Regions from separate parts of the Litoribacterium kuwaitense genome, predicted to be linked through region 2. Evidence: a T-box and tRNA genes for the amino acid it is inferred to sense, from the RefSeq annotation. Region 2 holds a T-box; the other regions hold tRNA genes.
What was found. The T-box of region 2 lies ahead of metG (methionine--tRNA ligase). A T-box ahead of a tRNA ligase gene usually reads a tRNA of that ligase, here a tRNA-Met.

Region 1 (10,612 bases), on a different contig from region 2:
CGTCTTGTAAACAGCCAATGACTTTGCTATAATTATAAGCTGTGAGTAATGAATGTTGCTCCTTGCTCCTGTCATTTTAACAGGAGCCGCTTAGTCCAAAGGGAGGTGAATTTTATATGCGCAATTACGAAATTATGTACATCCTTCGTCCGGATCTAGACGAGGATACGCAAAAGAATACGAACACGTATTTTGAAGAGGTTTTGACGAACAACGGTGCCACGTTAAATGAAACGAAGGTATGGGGAAAACGCCGCCTTGCGTTCGAAATCGATGATTACCGTGAAGGTGTTTACATGATCCTAAAGGTCAATGCTGACACTGAAGCTGTCAACGAATTTGACCGTCTCGCAAAAATTAACGAAAACATTCTTCGTCACATCGCTATACGTGAAGAAGAATAAAAACAAGGAGTGGTCTGAATGTTGAACCGCGTCGTGCTTGTCGGCCGATTGACACGGGATCCGGAGCTCAGATACACACCTAGCGGTCAGGCTGTTGCTAATTTCACGCTAGCGGTCGATCGGCCATTTACCAACCAGCAAGGAAACCGCGAGGCGGATTTCTTAAACTGCGTGGTATGGCGCCGTCAAGCTGAAAATGTAGCGAATTTCCTTAAAAAAGGAAGCCTTGCCGGAGTGGATGGAAGAATTCAGTCAAGAAGCTATGAAAATCAGGAAGGTCGTCGCGTATACGTCACTGAAGTGGTCGCTGAAAGCGTTCAGTTCCTTGAGCCGAAAAGCTCACGTACCGGTGGTGAAAGTGGTGGCGGTTATGGTCAAAGCGATCCTTATTATGCTTCTCAAGGTGGCAACCAAGGTGGGGGCTACGACGGAGGCGGATACGGACGTCAAAATGATCGTAACGCACCAGCAGCCGATCCTTTTGCTGATGAAGGACAGCCTATTGACATTTCAGACGATGATTTACCATTCTAATTTAAAATAGGAAGGTGGGGACATCATGGCAAGACGTGGACGCGCAAAGCGCAGAAAGGTATGTTATTTCACATCGAATGGCATTAAGCATATCGACTACAAAGAAGTCGATCTATTGAAGCGATTCGTATCAGAACGTGGAAAAATCTTGCCTCGCCGTGTCACAGGTACATCTGCAAAGTACCAACGTAAATTGACAAGAGCGATTAAACGAGCTCGTCAAATGGCACTATTGCCATATGTGAGCGAATAACATATGAAGTAATATTAGAGTGTAGACAACATTTTTGTCTGCACTTTATTTATTGAGATCGCAGGTCACTTGGAAAATATGCGGTGGTTATGGCTTAGAAATATATGTGAGCCGTCAATGGATGACCTTCAAAGCGTAATAGATATGAAGGAAAACGCTTCTTGTAACATTCAAGCACATTTTTTGTTTAACGAAAGCGCGAATGAGCAAAAAAAGGTAGACCTCAGTCGTGACTTGATTTCCTAAATCGATAAAAGGTATAAAAACCCAATTCTTCATAAAATGAACGCGATAAATTCAATTTTTGTTTTCATATCTATATGTTGTACATAGCGGAAGAAATGCTGTTCCTCACCTAGGACAAAAACAGACTTTTCTCTTCAATGTGGGGATGTCAAATGTTCACAATGACGGCATGCAAACATCCAATATTTGAAATGAACTGAGCGCACGACCGAGCAGTTTTAGCAAAAATGAAGAAGTATTGTATGATCAATGCTATAAGAATAAAAGCTAAGATAAAGCACAAAATTTGGTCATTCGGCAAACAGGCTAAAACACAGCTGAGGAAGCTGTGTTTTTTCGTTAGGAACCATTTAAGAGTACGAATGGTTGAAACGCAGGTCATTTGCTCATAAAATATAATCATAAATCTCTCTGTTGAAAATGTTTAGAGGTGACAAATTGAATGCATCGAATCAGTTGTTTGGGATAAAACAAGTACTATTCTTTTTGATATTATTAGCGGGAGCTATGCTCTTCCCCACATTTTTCTTTATCATCGCCCTCATCATGCCACTACCTTTTGCATTGTATACCGCTCGGTACGGTGTGAGGGCTGGGGTTGTCTTAGGCGTCATTATGCTGCTCGTAAGCACCATACTTTCGGGACTTGGACCGCTTATTGTCTTACCGGCAGCTCTAGCGGGAGTAGGAATTGCTTATTTCGTTTCGAAAAAAAAATCGCCCTTTGCGATCTGGAGCTATAGCTCGCTCGTCTATTTAGCCACCTTCCTTGGCGGGCTCGTCATGCTCTATACGGTCTTTCAGTTTGATATGGATGCTTTTTATGAAGAAAGCCTGCAAGAAGCGTTAGCGATGTCACAGACGGTGTTTCAATCGTTTGGTGAGGATTATATCGAGGAGCAGGCAGCCGTGATACGCTCAAGTATGGCACAGCTGCGCGCTTTAATGCCGACGTTTTTAGTTGGTCTAAGCGTCCTCGCAGGTTTAATCACAACTTGGATCACCTTACGAGCGATGAAAAAAGGCGGCGACCTCATCCCAGAACCGTGGAAGCCTTTTAGGCAATGGCAAGTGCCTAAAAGTTACGCCATTTTTTATTTGCTTTTGTCTATTGTTATGATGTTTACTAGCGCGGAAAGTGCTATGGCGGTTGTGTTTTTGAATGTTTTCTCAGTGTTGCTCATATTGATGACGGTACAGGGCTTCACTTTTATTTTCTACTTCTGTCATCATAAGAAGTACGCAACGATTGTCCCCGTGCTCGTAACAATCGTATCTCTCGTCATCCCGTTTATTGCGCTATTCCTTGTTCGCTTCCTCGGGGTGTTTGATTTGGTTTTTCAATTGCGCAGCCGAATGGAAGCAGGCAAGTAATGATGAAGGGAGGGACTAAGCATGCCGAATGTACCGTCTGTAAAAAAAGTTCCACTGCAACTGATCGTGCTTCTAACCAGTGGGTTGATTGCAGGACTGTTATTACTTGTTTTTGAACTGTATGCAGGAATTATCTATCTCATCCTTTGGCTTGGAGCTTCAATTTACGCGGTTTTGGCGGAAATACAGCGACAAAGAACATGGAACTTTTACATCTCTAAATTATCTCATCGTGTGAAAAAAGTGGGCGCTGATGTTGTTCACGAACTGCCTATAGGCATTCTTCTCTTCAATGAACGCTATGAAATTGAATGGGTGAACCAACATTTCTCTAAGGCTTTTCCTGAGGATATACTGCTTGGTCAATCGTTAGATGACCTTTCTGCGGCTCTTATCCCTCTGATTAAAGAAGAAGCAACAGAAGAAGTTGTTACTTTAAATGAACGTAATTTTCGCGTTTACTTTAAATTAGACGAGCGGCGCCTCTATTTTTTAGATGTGACAGACCATTACCAATTAGAAATTGAACACCGTGATAAAAAAGTCGTGTTCGGTTTAATTTATCTCGACAATTATGATGAAGTGACGCAAGGCATGGACGACCAAATGAAAAGCAGCATCAATAGTCAGGTTACTTCCGCATTAAATCGCTGGGCACTTGAAAATGGGATCTATTTAAAAAAGATTGCTGCTGATCGGTTTTTCGCCGTTATGAACCGGCAAATACTTCGTGAGCTTGAGCACGAAAAGTTTCAAATCCTGGATGATATTCGTGAAATGACTTCGAGTCAAAATATCCCTTTAACGCTTTCAATTGCAATAGGAAGTGGTGACGTGCCATATCCAGAGCTAGGTCACATGGCACAATCGAGTCTTGATCTCGCGCTTGGGCGCGGAGGCGATCAAGTGGCAATTAAGCAGGCGAATGGCAAGGTTCGTTTTTACGGGGGGAAAACCAACCCAATCGAAAAGCGAACACGTGTCAGAGCACGCGTCATTTCACATGCTTTACGTGAGTTAGTTCTTACAAGTGATCAAGTTTATATTATGGGGCATCGATATCCCGATATGGACTCAATTGGAGGGGCGCTCGGCGTACTCAAAATTGCGCAGGCGAATCAGAAAAAAGGGCGCATTATTATTAATCAGAATGAGCTGGACGTCGGGGTCAGCCGTTTAATGGGGGAAATGCAGCGGCATGAGTCACTTTGGCAGCATTTTATCACTCCTGATCAAGCGCTGGAAAAAGTCACACAAAAGACGTTACTGATCATTGTAGACACACATAAGCCTTCAATGGTCATTGATGAACGGTTAATGAATAAAACTGATCATGTCGTGGTCATTGATCATCATCGCCGGGGAGAGGACTTTGTAGATGATCCAGTGCTCGTATATATGGAGCCATATGCGTCCTCGACGGCAGAACTTGTGACTGAATTGCTTGAATACCAGCCGAAGGGTCTGGAACTGAGTGTTCTTGAAGCAACGATTATGTTGGCCGGCATGATCGTTGATACGAAAAGCTTTACGCTCCGCACTGGATCGCGCACGTTTGATGCTGCTTCCTATTTGCGCTCCAAAGGTGCTGATACCGTACTCGTACAGGAATTTTTGAAAGAGGACATTGACCATTATGTTCAGCGAGCACAGCTCGTCGCCAATGCTGACATTTACTTAGATGGAATTGCAATCGCTAAGGGTGACATGGAGGAAGGCCTTGATCAAGTGCTGATTGCGCAGGCAGCAGATACACTTCTGACAATGACTGGCATTCGTGCATCGTTTGTTGTCTGTCACAGAAAAGATGGTAAAATTAGTGTTAGTGCAAGGTCTCTTGGAGAGATCAATGTGCAAGTCATTATGGAAGCACTCGGCGGAGGCGGCCATTTAACGAACGCTGCGGCGCAAGTGGACGGCACGATTGATGAGTGCGTTGACCAGCTCCAACAGATCATCGATGAGCATGTAGAAGGGGGAGATGAAGAATGAAAGTGATCTTCACACAAGATGTAAAAGGAAAAGGGAAAAAGGGCGAGATGAAAAATGTCTCTGATGGATATGCTCGGAACTTTCTTTTAAAAAACAATTACGCAGTTGAAGCGACTGAAGGAAACTTAAAGGCGCTCCAGCAGCAGAAGAAAAAAGTCGCCAAGCAGGAAGAAGAAGAATTACAGGAAGCAAAGGCGCTCAAAGAAACGATTGAAAATCTGACGGTCCGCTTAACGACGAAAGCAGGCGAAGCCGGTCGATTGTTTGGCTCGATCACCAATAAGCAGATTGCTGATGAGCTGAAAAAGAATCATGACATTAAAATTGATAAGCGTAAAATTGAACTAGATCAGCCCATTCGTACGTTAGGACATACGAAAGTTCCTGTTAAATTGCACCCTGATGTATCTGCAACTTTAGACGTCCACGTACAAGAAGCTTAACGGGACAGCGAGGGGTCGGGTCATCTTGACCGGCTTAGAGTGCAGACAAGGTCTTATATGGCTTTGTCTGCACTCATTTTAAGAGTATCACTATTTTTCAGCCTGACTTAAAACAGTTGGTTAGACGATCCGCCCGCGTCGTAGTCTCTCCAGTTTTAGAGAGGCGAGGGCCAAAGAGTGTTTGTCAGCAGGCTGAGCCGGTCGGTACCGACCGGCTTTTCATATGTCCACCAACGAACCAGACCAACGTTCATTGAAGACCCGAATGTTTAGGAAATATAAAGAGTGGATGTGCATTTGTGACAAAGCAGTGCTTATTCACACTTAATGACAAAGGAAAGGTAGGACGAGTGGCATGCAGGAAGGTATGGAAGGAAGGCTTCCGCCACAAAATACTGAAGCAGAGCAAGCGGTATTAGGAGCGGTCTTTTTAGACCCCGCTTCGCTTACAACAGCCTCGGAAATTGTCGTGCCTGAAGACTTTTATAAAACAACCCACCAGCGCATCTTTGAGACGATGCTCGTATTGGCAGAAAAAAATGAGCCTGTCGATTTAGTAACGGTTACCTCTGAGCTAGCGGATCACAAGATATTAGAGGAAATTGGTGGGGTATCTTATTTAACCCAGCTTGCTGATGCGGCACCAACGGCAGCAAATATAGAATACTATGCACGGATTGTCGAAGAAAAATCAATCTTACGCCGTTTGATTCGGACGGCGACCGACATTATCGAGGATGGCTATACGAGAGATGATGAAGTCGAGTCCGTTCTGTCCGATGCCGAGAAGCACATTATGGCGGTGTCGAATCGAAAGAATACAGGTCAATTTCAGCAAATTAAAGACGTCCTCGTCGAAACATATGATAACATTGAGCTGCTTCACACACGCCAAGGTGATATTACTGGCATTCCGACCGGTTTTTCCGAGCTTGATCGTATGACGGCTGGCTTTCAGCGCAGCGACTTAGTGATTGTTGCCGCTCGTCCGTCTGTCGGAAAAACGGCTTTTGCTTTAAATATTGCCCAAAACGTCGGTATTCACGCTGAGGAAAACGTCGCCATATTCAGTCTGGAAATGGGTGCGCAGCAGTTGGTCATGCGGATGCTTTGTGCTGAAGGTAATATTGATGCCCAGCGTCTGAGAACAGGTAAACTTACACCCGATGATTGGCAAAAGCTTACGATGGCGATGGGGAGTCTCTCGAACGCAGGCATTTTCATTGATGACACTCCAGGAATACGCGTGAATGATATCCGCGCCAAGTGCCGCCGTTTAAAAATGGAGCATGGGCTGGGGATGATCTTAATTGATTATCTACAGCTGATCCAAGGGAACGCTAGGAGCGGTGAAAACCGGCAGCAAGAGGTTTCCGAGATTTCCCGATCACTAAAAGCACTGGCAAGGGAACTTGAGGTGCCTGTGATCGCCCTATCACAGCTTTCCCGGGGTGTGGAATCACGTCAAGACAAGCGGCCGATGATGTCCGATATCCGGGAGTCTGGAAGTATTGAGCAGGATGCGGATATTGTGTCGTTTTTGTATCGGGACGATTATTACGATAAAGAATCTGAAAGCGAAAATATTATCGAAATTATTATCGCCAAGCAACGTAACGGACCAGTAGGAACCGTTGAGCTCGCATTTGTAAAAGAGTACAATAAATTTGTGAATTTGGAAGTGCGTCGGGACGATTCTGATATGCCTCCTGGTGCGTAAAACGTAGACAGGCTGACAAAAGGCGATTGAACGAACGTGTTAATTACATTTTTTCAGATTATGAATAAAATTAGACGAACTTATTGACGGGAAACTCCTAATAATGTTCGTCTTCTCATTGACTCACTATGATATTCTTGATACACTTAACTTCGGTAAAGTGTGAAAAACGAATTATCACCGTGAAGAGCGGATGGTAGAAATTAGCGGAGGTGCTTTTCATGTCATCAGTCGTGGTTGTTGGAACACAGTGGGGCGATGAAGGCAAAGGCAAAATTACAGACTACCTGTCAGAGAATGCAGAGCTCGTAGCACGTTATCAAGGTGGAAATAATGCAGGTCATACGATCGCTTTTGGCGGGGAGACGTATAAGCTGCATTTAATTCCTTCAGGTATTTTTTATAAAGATAAAACATGTGTGCTCGGTAACGGTATGGTCATTGATCCAAAAGCACTCATCGAGGAGCTTGCTTATCTTAAAGGATACAACGTCTCGACAGACAATCTGCGTATTAGCAATCGTGCTCACGTTATTCTTCCTTATCACTTAAAGCTCGATGAATTGGAAGAAGAACAAAAAGGGGCCAACAAGATCGGCACGACGAAAAAAGGCATCGGACCCGCCTATATGGACAAGGCAGCGAGAATTGGCATCCGTATTGCCGACCTTCTCGATAAAGACGAATTTCATAAAAAACTTGAGCAGAACTTGGCACACAAAAACCGTCTGTTTGAACGGATGTACGAAACGCCTGGTTTTGCCATTGAAGATATTTTTGAAGAATATTATGAGTACGGGCAGCAATTTGCTCATCTCGTCACAGATACATCTGTCGTGTTAAATGACGGTCTTGATGCTGGTCGTCGCGTACTTTTTGAAGGCGCACAAGGTGTCATGCTCGACATCGACCAAGGAACATATCCATTTGTTACATCGTCCAATCCGATTGCTGGCGGCGTCACCATCGGTTCAGGCGTTGGCCCATCCAAAATATTGCACGTTGTCGGCGTCTCTAAAGCCTATACGACGCGTGTAGGTGATGGCCCATTTCCGACTGAGCTCACAGATGAGATTGGTGATCAAATTCGGGAAACAGGTCGTGAATATGGGACGACGACTGGGCGCCCACGCCGTGTAGGTTGGTTTGACTCCGTCGTTGTTCGTCATGCTCGCAGAGTCAGTGGAATTACGGACCTATCATTAAACTCCATTGATGTGTTAACTGGTATTGAAACACTTAAAATTTGTACCGCTTATAAATATGAAGGTAAGATTATGGAAGAGTTTCCTGCCAGCTTAAAAGTGCTCGCGAAGTGTGAGCCTGTTTATGAAGAACTTCCAGGCTGGACTGAAGATATTACAGGCTGTCGTTCCTTAAATGATTTGCCCGTAAATGCTCGCCATTACATCGAACGCGTGTCACAGCTTACAGGTATTCCATTATCCATCTTTTCTGTTGGACCTGATCGAAGCCAAACGAATATGGTTCGCAATGTTTATGCTATGCCTTAAATAAAAGCTTTAAAGAAGGAGCCCTGAGCAAAAGCCATCGATGGTTTAAATGCCAGGGCTTTTATGGTATAATAAGTAACTAGATGAATAAAAGAGATCGCGCTACCGAAAAAAAGTTTTTTATAAAAAAACCTTGCATGGTTCAAACTATTTATGATAAGATAATCCTTGTCGTTAAGGGAGGAGCCATTAGCTCAGTCGGTAGAGCATCTGACTTTTAATCAGAGGGTCGGAGGTTCGAATCCTCCATGGCTCATATTTATATCATCGCGGGGTGGAGCAGTCTGGTAGCTCGTCGGGCTCATAACCCGAAGGTCGGAGGTTCAAATCCTTCCCCCGCAACCAATTAAATTGAGCGCTACAACGTCGAATTAACATCTTCGACAAGCGAAGATCGAAGTGCCAGTTGGTGCAACCAATTAAACTGAACGCTACAACGTCGAATTAACATCTTCGACAAGCGAAGATCGAAGTGCCAATGGTGCAACCAATTAAACTGAACGCTACAACGTCGAATTAACATCTTCGATAGCCAAAGATTGAAGCGTCATCGACGTACATACTTAAAACAAAATAATAAGGTCCCGTGGTGTAGCGGTTAACATGCCTGCCTGTCACGCAGGAGATCGCCGGTTCGATCCCGGTCGGGACCGCCATCTTTTTTTTTGGCTCGATAGCTCAGTCGGTAGAGCAGAGGACTGAAAATCCTCGTGTCGGCGGTTCGATTCCGTCTCGAGCCACTTTTCATGGCGCTAAAGAAAGAACTTTGAATACTCAAGGTTCTTTTTTGGTTTGACCTTTACGTCAAGGTTTTTAAGTGATAACATACAATAAAATAAATGCGATGAAGAGAAAAGTAAATCATATCTGTTCTTCCCAGAGAGCTCCGGCAGCTGAAAAAGGAGTAAGAATAACTGATTGAATCAAGCCTCTGAGCAGCACATTGGAACCTCATGTAGGGGATGGTGTGACAGGAGCTCCTGTTATAGAGCTAGGGTATAAACATTCTTTATTGTCGTACTCGATAAGGTTAATATGGCGACATATTAATAAACTGGGGTGGCACCGCGATTATACAAATCTCGCCCCCAAGACACTACGTCTTGGGGGTGGGATTTTTTTTATTTCGTTTAAATTGACTAATCGCTGAAGGAGGAATCTACATTGAGTTTGAAACCATTATTAGGAAATTGGTATTATCCCTCCATCTTATTATTTAGTATAGGGATATCAAGTGTGGGGAGTTGGGTTTATTTTATCGCTTTAAACCTCATTGTGCTTAACATAACAGGTTCAGCAATGGCTGTCTCTGGTTTATATATCATTAGAGCTTTATCTACGGTGTTTACGAATTTTTGGTCGGGAAGTTTGATAGACCGTTTGAATAAGAAATATCTCATGATCGTACTTAATGCCTTCCAAGCTTTGCTCATTGCTTGTTTATTTTTTTCTTCTTCATTAGGTTTTATATATTGTATGGTGTTTATGATCACAATGGCCAGTTCCATGTATCAGCCAACATCCATGACGTACATTACAAAATTAATCCCGACAGAGCGAAGAAAACGTTTTAATTCTTTACGTAGTTTACTTGATTCTGGAGCTTTTTTGACTGGCCCAGCAATCGCAGGATTGATGTTTACTGTTGGGACGCCGAGCATGGCTATTTATCTGAATGCCCTAGCTTTAGCTTTATCAGCATTAATTACCTTGGGAATGCCTAATGTCGAAGCTTCTGCTCAACTTGTTGGTCAATCAAATCGTCAATCATCGCTTAAGCTATTAAAAGACGACTGGAAACTTGTTATAGGGTTTAGCTGTAAATATTCATATATCATGATCATTTATTTTTTATTTAGTGTCATGATCGTCTTGATGACAGCTACAGATTCTTTAGAGGCTGCTTTTGCAACACAGGAGCTTTCTTTATCAGAAGGTGAATACGGCGTTTTAGTTAGTATTGCTGGTGCGGGCATATTCATCGGTTCTTTAGCGAATACAATCATTGTTGAAAAAGTCCCTACTTCATGGCTTATTGGTCTTGGATCAATGATCACTTCAGTAGGATATGTGATTTTCGCATCTTCTAACACATTTCTGATCGCGTCTGTAGGGTGCTTTGTTTTGGCATT
Region 2 (10,612 bases):
AAGGAAATGAGAAGGCCAGTCAGACGAAGAAGAATTTCAAACGTCGCATAATAAAATGGCGTATACTCGTCCTCAGACGTTTTTAAAAAAAGACTTAAATTACTTGGTGCAACAATGACATTAGGAACATTGTCAATAAAAATGGCAAATCGTCCTCTAGACAAACTCGTCACGACGCCGTCAGGTCTCGAGACAGACTCTAACAGAGGAAAAAGTGAATAATGGGAGTGTCCAAGTAAACCTAACAATTGATTATCACTTGATAAAAAATCAATATCAATTTGATTTAAGCGTTCAGTCACATCGTCGATGAGCTTCTCATCTTGAATATCACTTAAATAAACCAATTGTACTTGGGTGCGGCTACGCTTTCCAATGACAAAGGATTTAGTGACAAGTGAATTTGATTTAACACGCTTTCTAACTAAAGCAAAATTGGATTGAATGTCTTCAACGAACGCATCTCTTGGCCCACGGACAGATACCTCTGAATTTGACTCCTCAGGATTTCGCTTCGGTGGATTCGCCGTATTAAAAAAGTAAATGTATTCAGCGATAATAATCGCGGTAAATCCATTAAATACTTTTTCAGTGAGCACTTGCTCCATATCATCCGTTTGCGAAAAAACTTTCTCCGAGGGGGATATGCTTCTCATACTCTTTAAGCCGTGATAATAATAGTTCGTTTGAATGTCTGGGAGAATGCTGTCCATCAACATCTTCGTGTCCGCTAACCCTTGACAATAAATGACGAGCATCTCATTTATTTTTGACTCATTAAAAATGTCATGTATTTCCACAACAACATCCGAACTGTTGCGAAACAGATGCTTGATAAATTCCTCTCTCGTTTTAGTTGTTTTTCCCATTTGTGTTCTCACCTCTTTTAGGGATTTTTATAAATACGAAGAGAAGCAGAACGAAACTGATGCCAAAGATGCCACTTCCCAAGTAATAATAGCGTGATAAAAAAGAGAGAAATTGTTCATCCGAGATTTGCGCCATGATTGATAACAGATAAACAATAGCGATGGTAAGTTGAATTCGGAAACGCTTTTTTGTATCGGTGACTTTAAAAGAATGCGTGATTAAATATAGAATGAGCGCTAAGCGGATGAAGATGCCTGATAACCATTGATAAATCGATAAGAAATCAAGGTGATTGAAATAATTGCCTATGCCGACAATTCGCCATTGAAAAAAGGCTGGATAGCGTAGGTTCGCAGCTTCATCCACTCCAAAAATAGCAATCGTCCCAATTAATGGTCCTACCGTTAAAATCATTAGAAAGATCAATAAGGCAATAAAATGCTTAAATTTGATCTGCTGCACGACTTGGTGCTGAAGTAAGACGAGAAACAGCAGTTCCATGATCGAACCAAACGAATAGACGGCTCCATGAAAAACGTCAAACCAATCGTTCTCCACAAGGACAGGCGCCACGAGCTGATATTGTTTGTCGGGGATCGTCCCAAGTGCAACAAAAACGCCGAACAGCACGACTAATGGAAGCAGGATGCCGGCACAAATGGCGATGATATTAAGCTTTCCAAACGATATGTAAAGCGATGAAGCTAAGATGAGTAAAGCGATTACGACCATTGGTGTATAAAATAAATACGTTTCATTTGTCCAGAGGATCGTCTCTTTTAATGTGATCCAGCCAGCGATAAAAAGGAAAATAGAGATTAAGGCTGCCATGAGTTTACTTATTCGGTCGGAATAATTTTCGGATAACCAGTCAAACAGAGATTGATCACGAAACTGTCGCAATACGTATAAAAACAATGGGGACAAAATGAGAATCAGTGCGTAGCCGATTAAGATGCTAATCCATGCATCTCTTCCAGCAGCTCTAATGAGGACAGGAATGACGATGACGTGGTTATTCAAGCCAGTGCTTAAGAGGAAAATGGCAAAGAGCTGCGGCATCGTAATTCTACTCATTTTAGCCTCACCTCCCCCGTTGTATTTTGAAACTATATGTAGTGTGAGAAGATCAGTACGGATTTATGCATTGGATAAAGGGAGGAAAAGAGGCGAAAGTCTTGCTGATTGCAGAGCAAATAATAAACATCCTGCTTTTTTTATACAGGATGTTAAAGAAAAAAGCTCAACGGCTTAAATAGGCGTCGTAATATGGATTGTCTCCGTACACTTCGACGCCAATAAAGTCTGTGCACGCTTCATCGGCAAAAAGAAATTTGACTTCCTCTCTCCCTTGGAAGGAGAAGGTGTTTTTAATCGGTTGCTGATCCAGTCTGAAGAAGAAATAACGTTCGCCAGCACGAGTTGATGCGGTTGTAAAAGTCCGGTCTTCAAGCGGCACTGCTTGTATTTTCTTTGCGCACGGACCGTCTAATTCGATGCCGATGATGGGCGCTTCACGGCCCATATCGACCATGATCCAATGGTTGACAGATACCTCTTCAGTTGATGTGATTTTACATTTCAGCGGCTCAGTTAAGTGAATATAGGCCATGTCAACTTCAGTATCAAATGTGATCATGTGATCAAAGCTAGTGTTCATCGGAAACCACTCCTTTTTTAACGCTTGTTCGTCTCTAAAGGATAGCACAAAGATTGTATCATAAAGCATACATTTGCCATTCTTATGGTAAAATAAGATTCAATAAGAAATGCAATGATGAGAAGAGTAAATCAAGGTCATTTTTTTACAGAGAGCTTCGTTTGCTGAAAAGAAGCAGAGAATGTTTGATTGAATATGGTCTCTGAGCAGCATCGCCGAGCTTACACATGTCAGTAAGGCGATGACGAGATGTGGCACTCGTTACAAATGCCAGAGTATAAGAACATTTTTGTTCCGTACTTATGGAGACGAACCATGTGAGTGGTTCGTAAATGAAGGTGGTAACACGGGGATTTAGTCAACCTCGTCCTTAGACTATTTGTCTTTGGGCGGGGTTTTTTCTATGCAAAAAAGGAGGAAAGTAAAATGAATGTGTTGATTGGAGGCGCATGGCCATACGCGAATGGTTCGCTTCATTTAGGGCATGTCGCCAGCTTACTGTCAGGAGATGTGTTAGCGCGCTATTATCGTATGAAAGGAGACCAGGTTCTTTATGTTTCCGGGAGTGATTGTAACGGCACGCCCATTACGATTCGGGCGAAACAGGAGGGTGTTTCGGTAAAGGACATTGCCGACCGTTATCATGAGGAATTCCTTAGTTGCTTTCAAGCGTTAGGATTTACGTACGATTGCTATACACGTACAGATAGAGAGCATCATCATCAAACCGTGCAAAAGATGTTTTTAGAGCTGTTAGATCGAGGTTTTTGTACAAAAAGAGATCGAGCAGGCGTTTTGCCAAACGTGCGTACAGTTTTTACCGGATCGATACGTTGAGGGGACCTGCCCGAATTGTAGCAAAGAGGCCAGAGGAGATCAGTGTGATCATTGTTCCAAGCTCTTAGATCCGTTAGAGTTGCTTGAGAAGTCATGTAAGCTGTGTGGTGATACACCAATCGCCAAACGGACCGAGCATTTTTACATCGCATTAAGCGCATTTCAACAAAAGCTCGAAGACTACGTTCACGAAGCAAGTGAACAAGTACGCTGGCGTGACAATGCGCTTCAATTGTGTGAGCGATATCTAAACGAAGGACTGCACGATCGAGCGGTGTCACGCGATCTGCCAAATGGTGTACCGGTCCCCGTCGAAGGGTACGAAGAGAAAAAGCTGTACGTCTGGATTGAAGCCGTCGCTGGGTATTATTCGGCAAGTCAGCTGTGGGCACAACAGAATGGCAAGGATGACGAGCCGTTTTGGCATAGAGACACGAGGTCGTATTACGTCCACGGAAAGGACAACATTCCGTTTCATGCCCTCATTTGGCCGGCAATGTTAATGGGGCTAAATATTGCCGGCTTGCCGACGCACATCGTTTCAAATGAGTATGTAACGATTGAAAAACGAAAGCTGTCAACGAGTCAAAATTGGGCGGTTTGGCTGCCTGATTTGATCGGAAAATATCACCCTGATACGATTCGATACTTCTTAACGATCAACGCCCCAGAGCAGCGTGATGCGGATTTTTCATGGAGAGAGTTTATCTATCGTCACAATGGTGAATTGTTAGGTGCATATGGAAATTTTGTGAATCGAACGTTAAAATTTATCGTAAAGTCATATGAGGGTGTCATTCCCGAGGGTACAGTTGATCAGCAAATTGAACGTGACGTTTTTGACTGCTATCGTCAGACGAGTGAACTTATTGAAGCGGCTCATTTTAAACAGGCGCTGGAAGGCGTGTTTGCCTTGATTCGCAAAGCAAACAAATATTTCGATACAGAACAGCCGTGGCTCCAAATCAAGGAAGCGCCTGACGATTGTAAACATACACTCGCGACGTGCACGTACTTGATTGCCAATCTTGCTCAGCTGTTGCATCCGTTTTTACCGTTCTCAAGTGAAGCTGTCAAGGACATGATTGGGTTGTCTGATTGGACTTGGTATCCGGTGGGGACGTATGCGACGACAGTAAAACATGTTAAGCCATTGTTTGAGCGAATCGACGTTGACACGATTGAAAGAGAAGTAGAGGCTTTAAATAGACGTGCCAACATGCAGTGATTATTTCTTAGAAATCAGGCTGACATGTTCACAACTTCTTAAACATTTCAAGTAGAATAGAACGTCTACACCTTTGTTCAACATAAGCTTCATAATAAATATATTTAGGAGGCGGATGTCATGATTAAAGGTATCGCCCATACGGCGTACACGGTGAAAGATATGGAGGCGTCGTTAGATTTTTATTGTGACAAGCTCGGGTTTACGAAGCTATTTGAGCTGCAAGATGAACATCAGCAGCCTTGGATTGTGTATTTAAAAATTTGTGAAGGGCAATTTATCGAGCTGTTTTATGGGGGAGAGAAGAGCCCTGCTCTTGATCAAAAAACGATTGGCTATAACCATTTATGCCTGGAAGTGGAGAATATGACTTCTTTTGCGCGCGAATTAAAAAGCAAAGGGGTTTCGTTAGATGTAGAGGTGAAGCAAGGACTCGATAAAAATAGGCAATGTTGGGTGAGAGATCCAGATGGAAATCGCATTGAGTTTATGCAATATCACCCTGAGTCACCACAAATGACGAAATAGAACTGTTTTCAGTAAATCTTCATGATGGGTAGGAGATTCATTGAAGAAAGATCGAAAAATAACGATTTTAAATATTGTTTTTATCTTGCTCGTGACCGTTGGCGGTCGGCTTCTCTTTATTTTACCTGATAAAAAGTATTTAAATATCTTAAACGGGGACGACTTTTTCGTACTGTGCAGTGTGGTATTAATTGTCTGTCTGCTGGTCGGTATTGTATTGTTTAAAAAAGTGAGCAAGATGAAAAAATTGATGACGGCATATGTGCTGGCGTTCATTATTTTTGCAGGGGTAGGGACATATTTTTATACAAATCTCCCCCATTATACGTACGAGCAGGCGGTTGCAGAGGTGGAGGCGTATGCTGCTGAAACATTCGGTGCACCTGTGCAAGCAGAAGTACCACCAGCTCGCGTCGACAAAATTGGCTTTGATCAACGCTCGTTTCTCCAAATGACCAACGCTTATTATTACGTTTACCTTAAGGTCGAGCAAGAGGATAAGGTGTACCGGTTTGATCCTTATACGGGCTTATTTGAGCCGAGTGATCGTCAATTGGAGTGGCTAGAATAGAGGGGGGAAGAGACAGGATGATATTCATACAATCTCGAACATCCTTGCTAGGGAGCTTCCTCATGTGACGTGCTCTTACACATTCAATCAAGCCATTTTTTTATAATAGGTGCATGTGAAAGCGGCAGAGATGAGGCTAAAGTCTAAAACGCGTAGCATAGACGAGAGGATTGAGGGAGGTTAGTATGGGGTACATTACGGAACTGCGAAAAGTCGTCGGTAGCCGTCCGTTGCTGCTCGTCGGTGCATGTGTCATCGTCATCAATGATGCAAAACAAATTCTCTTGCAACGACGGAAGGACAATCATTGCTGGGGATTGTCAGGAGGTTCACTAGAATTGGGAGAAAGTGTAGAAGAAACTGCTCGCAGAGAGCTATATGAGGAGACTGGTCTTCGGGCAGAGAAGCTCACGCTAATGGGTGTTTTCTCTGGTGAAGAAATGTACTACAAATACCCCCATGGAGATGAGGCTTATAATGTAACAGCAGCTTATCTGTGTCGCGAATATATTAGAAAATGACGTTTTGATGCTCATGAGGTTCAAGATTTACGTTTTTTCTCATTAGATCAGTTGCCAGCGAAGATGAATCCACCAGAAGTGCCAATAATTGAGCACTTGAAATTAAAAGAAGAGCTTTTGCGAGAAAGCTCTTCTAATCGAGTTAGGAAAATAATATTGTGACCGCGGCACCGTCCATTAAAGCTTCGTTTCCACTGTGCGTAATCCGCACGGATACTAAATCACATTGTTCCACCATATATGTGCCGGTTCCAACGGCGCAGCAGTTTGGCTCAGTTGTGTTGTTCGGCCCCATGACAGTGGCGGTAATTCCAGTGGCTGTAGGGGCAATAAACCCACAACTTGTGCTTACATAAATCTCAGCCGTTACACTTTCCGCTGCGGTAAGAACCTCATCACGAATGTTCAAAACCAATCCTGAAATGGTGGCGCTTTGCGGAATGACAACAGTACTCTCGATAAAATCGAGATCAGATGTTCCTAAACCTAAAAAATGTCCGCTTTGTACGGTTTCGGCCGCTAAATAAATTGGGCTGATGCCAGGCGGTCCGGGCGGTCCCTGTGGCCCCTGTGGCCCCTGTGATCCCGGCGGTCCCGGTGGTCCAGGTGGACAAATACATTTACACTTCTTTTTACATTTCGTGCGGCAGATTTCACATGGACAAGGTCGTCTTTTTCCCAAAATAATTCCCCCCCTTTTTGCAATTTCTATATTTGATATGTAATGAGCCGATCTTTTGCTTGGATTATAAATATAAATGCTCATCCGCCTGTCTAAGTATGGTATGCAATAAACACTTCAGTCTGTATGATGAAGAAGTCGCTTTAAGAAAGGAGAGAATAATATGATAAAAGAAAGACCGTTGACAGAAGCGGACGAACAGCTTGTTCGTGCAGCAGAAGAGGTCATTGAAAAGCAATACCGTTTCGGAAAACACCATATTGGCGCTGCTGTTAGGACGTCAAATGGTGACATTTTTACTGCTGTTCATTTAGAAGCGAATGTAGGGAGAATTGCCGTATGTGCTGAAGCTGTAGTGATCGGAAAAGCAATTTCTGAGGGAGCGCACGAATTTGATGCCATTGTTGCTGTTGCCCATCCTCATCCGCATGAGGATATTGACCATTGCTGGGTGGTGGCGCCTTGTGGCATGTGTCGTGAACTTATTAGCGATTACGGTGACAATATTGATGTCATCCTCCCGTATAAAGGTAACGTGAAAAAGTGCAATGTGATGGAATTATTGCCCGAGAAATATGGAAGTAGTGACTAGATCAAAATAGTAACAGCACAAAGCTGGTTCGATTTGGAGCCGGCTTTGAAATTCAGCGAAATGAAACTCGGTAAATATCAGAAAAGAGGAATTTTTCATTTTGATTAAGAGGATTTTTAAGGTAAATGGTAGAATTTTATGCAAATAAAGGTTTCAGAATATTAGAGAAAGGAAAAGAAACCGTTTATTATCACTGTTTTTATGTATTTTTCAAATGCCCTCCGACTTCGGTCTGATGTCTATAAAGACGAATTCACGATAGTTATGTGAAACCTATCGTGATAAATTTCGTATATATAGATGCATAGGAAAGAAGCGAGATGGGTAGTGAGATTATGTCTAAACGTTGTGTTTACATCATATTGACAGAAACAGGCTCGTGGATTAATAAATTCATTAAATTTTATACGGGTGCTCCTTATAATCATGTCTCCATTTCTATGGATTTGCATTTAAATGAAATGTATAGTTTTGGTCGCAAGCATCTCTATGTGCCTGTATGGGGTGGGTTCGTCCAAGAGAATGTAAACCAAGGGATGTTTAAACACTTCCCAGAAACACGCTGTGCGATTTTAAAATTAAAGGTTTCAGAAGAGGAGCATTGTAGAATTAGTTCTCTTCTGCAGCACTTTGAGCAAAATAAAGAGTTATACCGCTACAATTTAATTGGCTTATTTGGTATCATGCTTGATTTGCCTTTGGCTATGAAAAATGCTTATTTTTGTTCACAATTTGTTGCTGAACTCCTTAAAAAAAGTGAGGTCCCTTTATGGGACGTGAAAACGTCGTTAGTTGTGCCAAATGATTTTTTACAGCACCCAGATTTACAGTTGGTTTATGAAGGGAAACTACATGAATATCCTTTGTTGATGAAGGAGAGTATCGTATGAACGAAAATGAAATGACCGTTTATTTAGTACGTCACTGTCAGGCGGAATCCCAAGATGCGGAAGCGCCCTTGACAAAGGAAGGCGTGAAACAAAGTGATCGTTTAGCGGTGTTTTTTGCCGATAAAAAGATTAACGCAATTTATTCAAGTCCTTTCAAACGCGCTATACAATCCGTTGAGCAAGTGGCTTTAGATAAAAAGCTACCTATTATCCAGGACTTTCGTCTACAGGAGCGCCGTTTGTCAGGTAAACCGATCGATGACTGGAAAGAAAAGTTGGCGGCATCATTTGACGATCCATTGCTTACGCTTGATGGTGGTGAGTCAAGCAAAGAAGCCGCGAAAAGGGGATGGGAGGCTTTAGAAGAGTCTGTTGAGAAGCGTGAAGGGGCAGTCATGCTTGTGACTCATGGCAATCTGCTCGCTTTACTCCTTAGGAAAATAGACGAAAGGTTCGGTTTTGCTGAATGGGAGCAGTTGTCTAATCCAGATGTTTTCAAGCTTACGTTGTCTTCTGGTATTGCGACTTCTGTACAGAGAGTTTGGCAAGCGGATGCCAATAAAGCGCCACATCTGACGTAGTTTAGTAAGAAAGCAAGGCTTTTATACCTGATGACAAACGCTTGACACCGCCGTTTGGTCCCGAATTTTTAGATCAAGAATTTCAGGAAAACCGAAAAGATATTCTCATCCACCACTATAAATAAAGCGTAGACAACCAATCAGATGTTGTCTACGCTTTATTCTAGTGTTTTTATGCTCCTTGATGAAAGTCTTCTAAGCGTACTTCCAGCAGCTCTATCGATTCAGTTAATGGCGGTAGAGATTTAAGAAAAGATAGGTATGCCTTCACGATGCCTTCACGAGGGTAGAGGTTGGCTAGTTCTTTTTTTAGCTCTTCCATGACTTCTCCTGCCTCATTTTTCGTATGAGGAACGGTTAATGAAGCGATTTGCCCCTCAAACTGGATCAGCTGAAGGTAGAAATGGCGCACATGGCTTTGCAAAGGCTTGCGTATTATGGGGCAAAGGCGCAGGTTGAAGCGATGGAGAGTGGGCTGATTCATTAAGAAAAACAGGCGGATGCCTTTGAGTAAAGGTAACCGCCTGTTTTAGTCTGGCAAACCCGCACATTGGTCGCCCGGCTGTCTTCCTCGTCCTCTTATGAACTACAGTACTCGACTTCCCGATTTGGCAGTGTAGACCTACCAATCATTAGAAGACGTCGATGACCGCTTTAATGACTTCTGATTCTGGATTAAGCCACTGGTCAAATCTCTCAGGGACTTCCTCGAGCGGGGCGCGGTGGGTAATATAGCTTGAAAGGTCAATCGACCCGTTTTCCAAAGAAGACATGACGTTGCGAAAGTCTTCAAAGGTGGCGTTCCGACTCATATGGAGGGAAAGCTCCTTTTTGTGTACGTCTGGGTGGTAGAAATGGATGTGGTCTTTGACGAGTCCAACGAAGACGACCTGTCCGCCATGGCTAGCATAAGAAAAAGATTGATTCATGGACGAGACATTTCCTGTAGCATCCAGCACTGTTGTTGGTAACAGACCACCAGTCGCCGCCAGCAATTGTTCTTTCGGGTTATCTCCTGCTAAGATCGTCTCATCCACTTGTGCCCACGTTTGACAAAACTGAAGTCGGCGTTCGTTCATATCCATCGCAATGACGTGAGCCCCTTTTTCTTTAGCAAACGCCATGACACCAAGACCGATGGGACCTCCGCCGATGACGAGAACGGTGTCCTCTTTTTGGAGATTGGCTCGACGAATGGCGTGGGCACCGATGGATAACGGTTCGATTAACGAGGCGTGAGCTAAGTCGATGTCTTCAGGAACTTTAATCAAGTGTCGTTCTGGAACAGTAATCCACTCCTGCATCCCACCGTCTACATGAACGCCCATCACTTGCAACGACTCACAGCAGTTCACGCGCCCACGTTTACAGGCAGAACAGTTGTCACAATAGAGGTAAGGCATCACAGTAACACGATCTCCAGACTGAAAGGCACTGTCATCACAGACCTCCTCGATCACGCCTGACAGCTCGTGACCTAAGACTCTTGGATAAGCAAAATAAGGCTGCCTTCCTTTGTAGGCATGTAAGTCGGTTCCGCAAACACCGATATGATGCACGCGCACAAGCGCTTCACCTGTATTTCTTTCTGGGATGGGAGCTGAGACGTGTAAAGAAAAATGATCCGGTTGTTCACACACAACTTGTTTCAA
Region 3 (10,612 bases), on a different contig from region 2:
CCAGACTTTGTTTTATTTATTGCGGGGACGACGGGGTTTTAGCGGGGACTTTTTTAAATGCTAAAAAAGCATAGAGTAGGATGATGAAGCCGCCAATAAAGCTCAGCCAATCGATATGAGTGATTTCAGCAAATAAAACGAGCGCTCCACCGGCTGGGATTGTAAATGAAGATAATGCCCAAGCCTGTTCATACGTAAACCGTTTTTTTCGTGCGCTTAAGGACATAATAAGGGCAAGTAGGCTAACAAACAGGATGAATAAGCTAAAGGAACCAATAAAACTAATCACGATTGCTACAATTGGTAACAGGATGATATTTGATTTTAGTGCGGTGATGTAGGATGAAAGTGTTTGATTTGTAAATGGATTTTCCGGAAACGTATCGTATGTAAGTGTTTGTGACCAGTACGACGTATGTACTGTCATCGTATGGGCGTTAAAAAAGAGTCCATTCTCATGGGATGAAGGCTGCCCTTCTTTAAAAAAAGAATGATCGCTCATGAAAGAGGTGAGCTGAGAATCGTACGCTTCAAACTCAATTTGTCCTTTTTGGAGCCCTTCGTTCGCTTGGTTAACCCATTGAATTGTATTCCACGTGACGATGCTGCCATAGATCAGTGCGGTTAAAGCTGCTAGGGCGAGTAAAAAACGAATGGCATTGCCAGCTCCTCTGACACGCATTGCTCCAATAAATGCAGGGTTAGAAAAGCTTTTTTTAAGTTGGAAAAAATGAGCTTCATTTTCGGCAGTCTCCTAGTCATTAATATCTGAGCTTATTAAATAACGCTCATTGCTTGCTTTCTAAGTTAGGCTGGGCAAGACGTTGCGAGCAAGCTATACATACATTTTATGTCGATGAACGATCGACGGCAACCATTACGCTTTTTACCGTCGACACTTTCATTTCTTAGATTAAACAGGTGAAGAGAAACAATTTTTAAGGTATCAAGGATATTTATGTTAACTATATGTAAAGATTGTGTAAAAACGCCTCGGATTTTCTTTACAAATGTCGACAAGCACCGAATAATGAGGAAGGATTGCTTCTAAAAAGAAAAGGTTCAGAGGAAAAGGGGCTTCTGAATCGGTCCACAACGAGAGAGAAAGGGGATGAAATGTGGTGGATGTTAACATCCAACAGATGATTTTTCAATTTATTGGCGGCCTCGGTATTTTTCTTTTTGGTATCAAGTATATGGGGGACGGGCTGCAAAAATCTGCAGGAGATCAATTGCGTGACTTGCTGGACCGTTTTACGAGCAACCCATTTATGGGGGTATTGACTGGAATTGTTGTTACGATTTTAATTCAATCCAGTTCAGGAACTACTGTATTAACGGTTGGTCTCGTCAATGCTGGTTTTATGACGTTGCGTCAAGCGATTGGGGTTATTATGGGTGCCAATATCGGGACAACGGTAACGGCTTTTATTATTGGATTTGACGTAGAAGCCTATGCATTGCCAATTATGTTTGTTGGTACTTTACTCTTGTTCTTTTTTAAGAAAGAACGTATTAATTATATCGGACAAGTTATTTTTGGATTTGGTGCCCTGTTTTTAGGGTTGTCTTTGATGGGGGACGGTCTTAAACCGCTTCGAGGACTACAAGCCTTTCATGACTTGACTGTTAGCATGAGCGAAATGCCCTTATTAGGTGTCTTTATCGGTACGTTATTTACAGTTGTTGTTCAAAGTTCAAGTGCAACAATTGGTATTTTGCAAGAGTTATTTAGTCAAGATTTGATCGACTTAAATGCGGCGTTACCAGTGTTGTTTGGTGATAATATCGGGACAACTATTACTGCGGTGTTAGCTGCAATCGGTGCTTCAATTGCGGCACGGCGCGCTGCGTTGACCCATGTCATTTTTAACTTGATTGGTACGACAATCTTTTTAATCTTCTTATGGGCGTACGGGCCATTTATCGGTTGGCTGCAGGAAGCGTGGCAGCTTAATGATAAATCGACGATTGCTTTTGCGCATGGTATATTCAATACAACAAATACGCTAATGCATTTACCATTTATCGGTGTGCTTGCATATCTCGTTACGAAATTTATTCCCGGTGATGATAAGATCATCGACTATAAACCAAAACATCTTGATCCGATCTTTCTTGAACAGTCGCCTACTTTGGCGCTTAGCCAAGCAAAGCTAGAAATTTTACGCATGGGGGATATTTCTAAACAACAAATTAACGAGGCCATGTCATATTTAAATACAAAGCAAAAGGTGCATAGCGATACAGCCTATCAGCTTGAGGATGCGATCAATACATTAGACAAAAAAATAACAGATTACTTAGTACGGCTTGCCTCAACCTCACTGTCCAATGTCGAGTCAACAGAGCACGCTCATCTCGTTGACAGTGTAAGGGATATTGAACGGATTGGTGACCATGTTGAAAATATTGTCGAGCTCGTTGAGTATCAATTGGCTAATAAAGTAAAATTGACTGAGTCAGCGATGAAAGACTTAAATGATATGTTTACAATGACAAAAGAGGCTATAGACAAAGGATTTAAGGCATTTGATACAAATGATAGCCAGCTCGCTTCGGAAGTGATCAAGCTAGAGGAAAGTATCGACCATATGGAACGGTCGCTGCGTAAAAAACATATCCTTCGTTTAAACAAAGGGGAATGCTCTGGTTCTGCAGGTATCGTATTTGTCGATATTATTAGTAACTTGGAGCGGATCGGCGACCACGCTATGAATGTAGCTCAGGCGGTCATTGGTAAAGAGTAGAGGAGGGTTCCGGTGGAAATCATCGGTTGGACACTCATCATCGTTTTGTTTGCTTTAGGCTATGTCAGTTTAGTCTATCCTGTGTTGCCAGGGTTACTATTCGTCATTGGCGCTTTATTTCTGTATGGGTTTTGGTTTTCGTTTGCGCCGTTCGGCGTTTGGTATTGGCTTTTGCAAGGACTCATCGTCCTCATCTTTTTTCTTGCTGACTGGGCGGCGACCTACTTTGGCGTGAAGAAGTGGGGAGGATCGAAAGCAGCGATCAATGGGAGTATGATTGGACTCATTGTTGGACCATTTCTCATTCCGGTCTTTGGGGTACTGATCGGTCCTTTTGCAGGTGCCGTGCTTGGAGAGTATATTGTTCACCGTGGCTCACCGTTAAATGCATTAAAAATAGGTGTTGGCTCACTTTTAGGTTTTCTTGCCGGAAGTGTAGCTAAATTTATTTTACAAACGATCATGATTATTTTCTTTTTCATCTGGATTCATTGACACATTGTGTTTTAAATTTTCGCAGGAGAAAAATTTAGTAATTTCTCTCCTGCAATTGACTTTTTGCATTTTAGAAGATATAATACTCTTTGTCTTTTGATTTCGGCGGTGTAGCTCAGCTGGCTAGAGCGTACGGTTCATACCCGTGAGGTCGGGGGTTCGATTCCCTCCGCCGCTACCACTTAAATAGATGCATTTAGGACCCTTAGCTCAGCTGGTTAGAGCTATCGGCTCATAACCGATCGGTCGCAGGTTCGAGTCCTGCAGGGTCCACTAGCTTTACGGAGGAGTACCCAAGTCTGGCTGAAGGGATCGGTCTTGAAAACCGACAGGGGCTTCACGGCTCGCGGGGGTTCGAATCCCTCCTCCTCCGCCATATCTAAGAACGTACACAGTCTATTTTGAGGCTGTTTTTTTATGCGCATTTATACTAAAGCGCTTTCTTTCGGAGGATTGGGCGCATAATCCATAGAAAAATTTATAGTGATTGATCGGGCTAGTATACAATGAGACGATATAACGAGTAAACCTAAGGAGTGAAGTGATGAAACACCGGGTCATTATCGTAGGGTGCGGAGGAATGTCCATCCAATGGATTGATTATGCGTTAGAAAGAGAGAATGCCGACATTGTTGCGCTTGTCGACATGAATGTCGCAAATGCCGAAAATGTCAGAGGAACATATGGTTTGAAGGTTCCTATATATGCAAATCTTTCTGAAGCCATTGAGAACACTGATGCCACACTTGTTTTTGATGTGACGATCCCAGCGAGCCATAAAAACATTACGACAACGGCAATAAAAGCTGGCCTAACGGTTTTTGGGGAGAAGCCGATCGCCGAGACACTTGAAGATGCTTACGAGGTCGTTGATTTAGCGGTTACAAGAAACGTTGTTTATGCTGTGATGCAAAACCGTCGTTATAACCATCAACTTAGAGCATTAAAACAAGCTCTGCAAAAAGGAATTGTTGGACGCGTTGGAGCACTTCACGCTGATTTTTTTCTTGGACCACATTTTGGCGGCTTTCGGGAAACGATGAACAGTCCGTTGATTATCGATATGGCAATTCATACATTTGATCAGGCGCGATGTATGATCGGAGCTGATCCGGTCTCTGTCTATTGTCATGAATATAATCCGCCTGGATCATGGTACCAAGGAAATGCATCAGCTGTATGCATTTTTGAAATGGACAACGGTGCCGTCTTTACTTATCGTGGATCTTGGAGTGCGGTTGGTGCCGGAACGTCGTGGGAAGCATCATGGCGTGTACACGGATCAGAAGGGACAGCTTTATGGGATGGTACGAACGTTCCCTCGTATGAACGGTTAAAAGGAGAGCAGCAAGAGGCATTTATTCCTGAATATGAAGCGAGCACCATTACACCAGATGATTCGTTTAGGGAAGGGCATCGAGGTTGCTTAGATGAAATGTTCGCTGCTTTAGAGCAAGGAAGGCTAGCAGAAACGCATTGTCGCTCTAACATAAAAAGCATGGAAATGGTCTTTGGTGCGATCCAATCCGCCAAAGAACAAAGGAAAATTATTTTAAAACGCGACTAGATATAAAGGAAGAGGTCACCTCAGAGTGCCTAATGTCGCAGCTTTGTCGTGCTTAAAAGGAGCAAGGGTTGATCGAAGGACAAGCCTCTCTAATGCCTTCCCGCCTAGTTAGTCAAAAACCGTACCTCAACTGATTGAAGAGGCTGAAAAAGTTGGCGAGAAGCGGTTGACATAGAAAATCTTTAGAACAATGTTTTTTCTTTGCACTTATCGGGTAAATTTGATACTGTGAATGTAGTTGGAAGGCTAATCCAACCATTGATTGGCCGACTACATATATTTTTTAAAGGAGGATTTTGCAATGGCTTACGAACTACCAGAACTGCCTTACGCTTACGACGCTCTAGAACCACATATCGACAAAGAAACGATGAACATCCACCATACGAAACACCACAACACGTATGTGACTAAGTTAAATGACGCAGTGAAAGGTCATGCAGACTTAGAAAACAAAGATATAAATGACCTCGTTGCAAATTTAAACGATGTACCTGAAGATATCCGCACTGCTGTAAGAAATAACGGTGGCGGCCATGCAAATCACACTTTCTTCTGGAATAGCCTTTCTCCGAATGGTGGAGGCGAACCAGTCGGTGACCTAAAGGCAGCGATTGACAGCACTTTTGGTGGCTTTGATGCTTTTAAAGAAAAGTTCACTGCTGCTGCAACAGGTCGTTTCGGTTCAGGCTGGGCTTGGCTTGTTGTAAAAAATGGTCAATTGGAAATTACAAGCACTCCTAATCAAGATTCTCCATTAACAGATGGTGCAACACCAATTATCGGTCTTGATGTTTGGGAGCATGCTTATTACTTGAAATACCAAAATCGTCGTCCAGATTACATTGCTGCATACTGGAATGTTGTATGCTGGAATCAAGCGGAGAAACAATATCAGAGCGCGAAATAATTGCGGCTGACGATCGCTTCCCTAATCTAAGGGATGTGTCAGAGTGTAGACAAAGTCTTACTAGGCTTTGTTTACGCTCTTTTTTTTGGATAATGTGTAAGCATCTCTCCGATACGTTGACCTGAATGTTTGTTAGGCGAGCAATAAACGGATGTTTACAAGCTAGCGCGTCCCTAAATAATGGGGGCGCGTTTTTGCGTCGTCATTTTATTTCTTCTTTTACTTCATTCCAACTGGTAATGATCAACGTCTATCTTCTTGTATATCCACTTCGTGAGAGGTCATGCTAAGAAAAGCATGAGAAGGCGAGGCGTTGACATGAATTTTTTAATGAAAAAATTGAATCCAGGGTCTGAAAAAACGCTACGTGCGTTATTGCTTTTAATCGCCATCGGCGGTTTATACGCATTATCTATTGCGCTGTCCAATACGTTTGTCAATGTGTATTTGTGGAAGCAATCAGGAGACTATGCTTCGATAGCCATCTACAATTTAGCAACAGTCATTTGGCAACCAATTACCTTTATTATTGCCGGACGCTGGGCGAAGCGAGTGGATCGCGTCCTCGTATTACGGATAGGCGTTATTTTTCTTGCGTTTTTTTACCTAACCGTATTACTGATTGGTGAACAATCGTCCGACCACTTAGTTTTATTAGGAAGTCTTCTCGGAATTGGCTTTGGCTTTTATTGGCTTGCGTTTAATGTGCTTACTTTTGAAATTACCGAACCGGATACCCGCGATTTTTTTAATGGGTTTTTAGGTTTTTTATCCTCGTTTACTGGTATCATCGGGCCCATTTCAGCGGGGTTTATTATTTCACGCATGGAAGAATTTACAGGCTATACAACGATTTTTACAGCTTCTTTACTTTTGTTTGCTGCTGCTGTCGCGTTAAGCTTTTTTCTCTCTCCTCGTCCAGCAAAGGGAAGTTACGAATGGAAGCGCATCTTTAAAGAGCGTTCGTATAATTCGGATTGGAAACGAATTTTGCACGCGCACTTTTTTCAAGGGTTTCGGGAAGGAACCTTTGCATTTGCAATTACCATTTGGGTATTTATTGCGACTGGGAGTGAGTTGGCAATAGGGACATTTAGCTTAGTCAATTCGTCGATCGCTCTGTTGTTTTATTTTATTGCAGCACGCTTTATAGCACCTAGTTATCGAAAAGAAACGATTTTATATGCCAGCTTAGCTATGTACGCGAGTGTACTTTGTCTCATGTTTTCAATACAGTTTCCACTCTTGCTTACTTATGCTGTCATCACAGCCGTTGCTTATCCGCTTTTAACCGTTCCTTTTGCATCTTTGACTTATGATGTGATTGGTCGTGGCTGGAGGGCAGCAGATATGCGTGTAGAATATGTGGTTGTCAAAGAGCTCTATTTAAATGCTGGGCGTATCGTATCGATTTTACTTTTTATAGGTGTTGTTTTATCACCTTACGTAGATATAGGGTTGCCGATTTTAATTGCGGTCATTGGTGCAGGTCATTTGCTTATGTACCTTGCCATTCGGCATTTATACCATCCGCCGCCTCCTCGTAAAGATGAAGAAGAGCGCTATCGCGGAAATGCCTGGGTTTTCCAGCAAAATAAGTCTGGTCCGCGGTAAGCGCTTTTCGCCTTCCTTCCCATTGCTTATTCATGGTAAAATGGTGTAATAACGTGGAGTGAAGGAGTTCTGCTATAGTGGAGCCAAACCAAAAAAACCGTAAGAAAAAACAATTACCTTTTCGAATTAACGTTCTCTTTTTTATCGTTTTTTTATTGTTTTCTGTGCTTGTTTTACGTCTTGGAGTGTTGCAAATTGTTCATGGTGAAGAGTATCAACGTAGCTTAAATCGTACAGTAAACAATACAGTCAATACGCCTGTTCCGCGCGGGAAAATATATGATAGTGACTATACGCTTCTCGTTGATAATGAACCGCTGTATGCAATTACATATACGAGAGATAAAAATACTTCGAATAATGAGATGTTAGACATCGCTCAGACACTTGCAGGATTAATTGATAAAAGTGACGAGAAAGTGACTGAACGTGATGAAAAAGATTTTGGATCATTACAAACCCTGAACTGGCAAGAGAAAAAATCGCTGCTGAGATGGAGGAAGGGGAGCTTGAAGACAATGAGCTGTATCAATTACAGCTTGAACGGATTACAAAAGAAGATTTAGCGACGATAAGCAAAGATGAAAGAGAAGTCCTTGCCATTTATCGTGAAATGGCGAGCGGATATGATCTTGTACCGCAAAATATTAAAATCGAAAATGTGACGGTAGAAGAGTATGCAAGGGTGAGTGAACGGTTAGAGGAGCTGCCGGGGATTGAAACGACGACGAACTGGCAACGGGATTACAAAGAAGACGGTCTTTTTAAAAGTGTGATCGGAAATATTAGCAGTTCCGAAACTGGGTTACCTAAAGAGCTGCTTGATTATTATTTGGCACGAGGGTACAGCCGAAATGATCGAGTCGGGCGAAGTTATTTAGAGAAACAATATGAAGATGTGTTGCAAGGTCAGAAAAAGCAGGTTGTTAATACGTTAGACGATGGCGAGGTGATCTCAACGAAAGTGGTTCGTGAAGGAACTCGGGGTAAGGACTTAGTGTTAACGATTAATACAGATCTGCAAAAAGAAGTGGAAAATATCATTGAAGAGGAGATTTTAAGGTCAAAAGCGATGTATGGCTCAAGCCAATACGCAAATGAAGCCTACGTATCGATGATGGATCCACATACAGGGGAAATTTTTGCGATGGCAGGGAAAATGTATCATCGTAATGAGCAAGGGGAAGTTCAATTTATCGATAATCCTCTCGGTGTAACGAATAATGCGTATGAAATGGGATCGGCTGTTAAAGGTGCAAGCGTTCTAGCAGGTTTGCAAAGCGGTGTAATTCAACCAGGAGAACAAATCGATGATCGGCCGATTCAAATTAAGGATACACCCATCAAGAAATCTTGGAAATATCTCGGTTACAATAATGACTTACAAGCGTTGCAGCAATCGTCGAACGTCTACATGTGGCATATCGGGATGCGCATGGGTGATTACAATTATCGCCCCAATGAGGCAGCACCATTTAATAACCCGGCTGCCTTTGAAGAAGTGCGCAACTATTTTTCACAGTTTGGTCTTGGTGTGAAAACAGGCATTGATTTACCGACTGAAAGCTCTGGTTACATTGGTACTGGACGACTCATTGGTAACTTGATGGATATGATGATCGGTCAGTATGATACGTATACGACGATGCAGCTGAATCAATATGTATCTACAATTGCCAATGACGGATACCGTATCCAACCGCGCCTTGTAAAGGAAATACGTGAGCCTAAGTTGTCTAATGATGGTCCTGGACCTTTAATTCAAAGGTTTGAACCAAACATTTTAAACAAAGTTGAAATGCCACAATCGTATATTGAGCGTGTGCAACAAGGGTTTCATATGGTATTTCATACGACACCAGGAACGGCAGATACCCACTTTGCGAATCGACCATATGAGGCGGCTGGAAAAACGGGTACGGCTGAAGCAGGAAATTCTTATAACCTTACCTTAGTCGGCTATGCACCATATGATGATCCAGAGGTTGCTTTTGCCGTGACTGTTCCAGGCATTGATGACCAGGATCGAATCAACTTAAATATAGGACAGCGTATTTTAGATGAATATTTTAATTATGAAGGCTCATAAAGCGAGGCTGAGGCTATCGTGAAAAAATAAAAGGAGACGGCTGCATCCATCCGTCTCCTTACGTATATTTAATTCGTGATTTCGTTGGCGATATCGACGACATTCATACCACGCTTAATGATATGTTCACCGATTTGAATTGATTGGGCCATGTCGTTGTCTTCGAGGTAATCGTTTAAAATATTTGCTTTTAAGAGACCTAAGTCTTCGAGCTGTTGACTAACTTCACCAGTCGTCATGCCTTCGGAGATCGTAATCGTCCATTCTTTTTTTGGCGTTGTGTCTTCCTTCTCGGGCTTGGCAGGTACCTCTTTTTCAGAATTCGTTGTGGATTCTTCTTCAAGTTTTTCTGCTTGTTCGATCGGTGCTTTTTCTGTAGAATCATCATCTGCTGAAGGGTGCTTTTTGTCTACTGGATCGTTGTCTTCTTGTGCGTCAGCTACTTGATCATCTATGGACTGATTGATTGGAACAGCTTTTTGTCCTTGTTCAGCTAAATAGGCTTGGACTGTTTCATCATTCATGTCAAGATCGTTTGAAAAGCCAGTAAAAACAAGGAGCACGCAAATAGAAAACAAGATGCCGCCAGCAAAGGCGCGAAGTGAATATTTCATTATCCTATGACACCCCGACTTTGCTCGCCGTATAATATTTGTTCAACGACTTCTTCAGACAGAGAAAGTTCACTAGCGATTTGTTGAATGTTTAAGCCTTGCGTATGAAAATGAAGCGCTTGTTCGATCAAGCGTTCCTCTGTACTGGCAGCTTGATCGTTTATATCATCGCTTGAAGAGTAAGTCAGCATCATTTCTTCTTCAAAGACTTCAACTTTTCGTTTAAGTTGATAATTTTCTTGAGCGGTTTGTATTGTCAGTTGCTCGAGCTGCTCCTCAACAACTTTAACACGGTCACGCGTAAAGAATGAAAGAACCAATAATACGATCGAAATACATAACAATACAATTACAGCTGTTGTCATAAGTTCCCTTCCTTTTCCTAAAATCTCTCTCTGTTATATCATATTCTTCGCAGCAAACGAAGGGTTTTCAGGAAGACAGGGGCGAATTTTTTCGGAATGTGTCGAATCAATGATACGACTGATGGTTATGATCATGAAAAGTAAGCAGTGATTGTTCATTTTCGATAGAAAACCCTTGCCTTTTCAAGTCCTTTTTGGTAACTTAATA

Region 1: it has a tRNA-Met gene. The T-box ahead of metG (methionine--tRNA ligase) is inferred to sense a tRNA for this amino acid. The anticodon was not compared.
Region 3: it has a tRNA-Met gene. The T-box ahead of metG (methionine--tRNA ligase) is inferred to sense a tRNA for this amino acid. The anticodon was not compared.

Annotation. Positions count from the first base shown of each region.
Region 1 is NZ_JAALFC010000015.1:53,480-64,091, forward strand. Features, by position in the region: gene rpsF (30S ribosomal protein S6) at 117-404, shown strand; gene ssb (single-stranded DNA-binding protein) at 423-938, shown strand; gene rpsR (30S ribosomal protein S18) at 961-1,191, shown strand; gene G4V62_RS09690 (YybS family protein) at 1,876-2,811, shown strand; gene G4V62_RS09695 (DHH family phosphoesterase) at 2,833-4,803, shown strand; gene rplI (50S ribosomal protein L9) at 4,800-5,246, shown strand; gene dnaB (replicative DNA helicase) at 5,602-6,966, shown strand; gene G4V62_RS09710 (adenylosuccinate synthase) at 7,188-8,480, shown strand; tRNA gene G4V62_RS09715 (tRNA-Lys) at 8,664-8,736, shown strand; tRNA gene G4V62_RS09720 (tRNA-Met) at 8,749-8,825, shown strand; tRNA gene G4V62_RS09725 (tRNA-Asp) at 9,061-9,136, shown strand; tRNA gene G4V62_RS09730 (tRNA-Phe) at 9,148-9,220, shown strand; T-box leader at 9,316-9,573, shown strand; gene G4V62_RS09735 (MFS transporter) at 9,645-10,612, shown strand, end outside.
Region 2 is NZ_JAALFC010000013.1:16,882-27,493, reverse strand. Features, by position in the region: gene G4V62_RS08945 (spore germination protein) at 1-869, opposite strand, end outside; gene G4V62_RS08940 (GerAB/ArcD/ProY family transporter) at 853-1,947, opposite strand; gene G4V62_RS08935 (DUF2283 domain-containing protein) at 2,114-2,530, opposite strand; T-box leader at 2,636-2,905, shown strand; partial or broken gene metG (methionine--tRNA ligase) at 2,957-4,595, shown strand; gene G4V62_RS08925 (VOC family protein) at 4,716-5,123, shown strand; gene G4V62_RS08920 (hypothetical protein) at 5,164-5,694, shown strand; partial or broken gene G4V62_RS08915 (NUDIX hydrolase) at 5,880-6,377, shown strand; gene G4V62_RS08910 (hypothetical protein) at 6,358-6,897, opposite strand; gene G4V62_RS08905 (cytidine deaminase) at 7,061-7,489, shown strand; gene G4V62_RS08900 (C40 family peptidase) at 7,810-8,379, shown strand; gene G4V62_RS08895 (histidine phosphatase family protein) at 8,376-8,960, shown strand; gene G4V62_RS08890 (hypothetical protein) at 9,133-9,372, opposite strand; gene G4V62_RS08885 (zinc-binding alcohol dehydrogenase family protein) at 9,593-10,612, opposite strand.
Region 3 is NZ_JAALFC010000001.1:126,449-137,060, forward strand. Features, by position in the region: partial or broken gene G4V62_RS00660 (DUF1189 family protein) at 17-718, opposite strand; gene G4V62_RS00665 (Na/Pi cotransporter family protein) at 1,122-2,750, shown strand; gene G4V62_RS00670 (DUF456 domain-containing protein) at 2,763-3,245, shown strand; tRNA gene G4V62_RS00675 (tRNA-Met) at 3,350-3,426, shown strand; tRNA gene G4V62_RS00680 (tRNA-Ile) at 3,445-3,518, shown strand; tRNA gene G4V62_RS00685 (tRNA-Ser) at 3,529-3,621, shown strand; gene G4V62_RS00690 (Gfo/Idh/MocA family protein) at 3,790-4,812, shown strand; gene G4V62_RS00695 (superoxide dismutase) at 5,114-5,722, shown strand; gene G4V62_RS00700 (MFS transporter) at 6,041-7,336, shown strand; gene G4V62_RS20225 (hypothetical protein) at 7,414-7,902, shown strand; gene G4V62_RS20230 (peptidoglycan D,D-transpeptidase FtsI family protein) at 7,830-9,425, shown strand; gene G4V62_RS00710 (MltG/YceG/YrrL family protein) at 9,494-10,039, opposite strand; gene G4V62_RS00715 (hypothetical protein) at 10,039-10,404, opposite strand.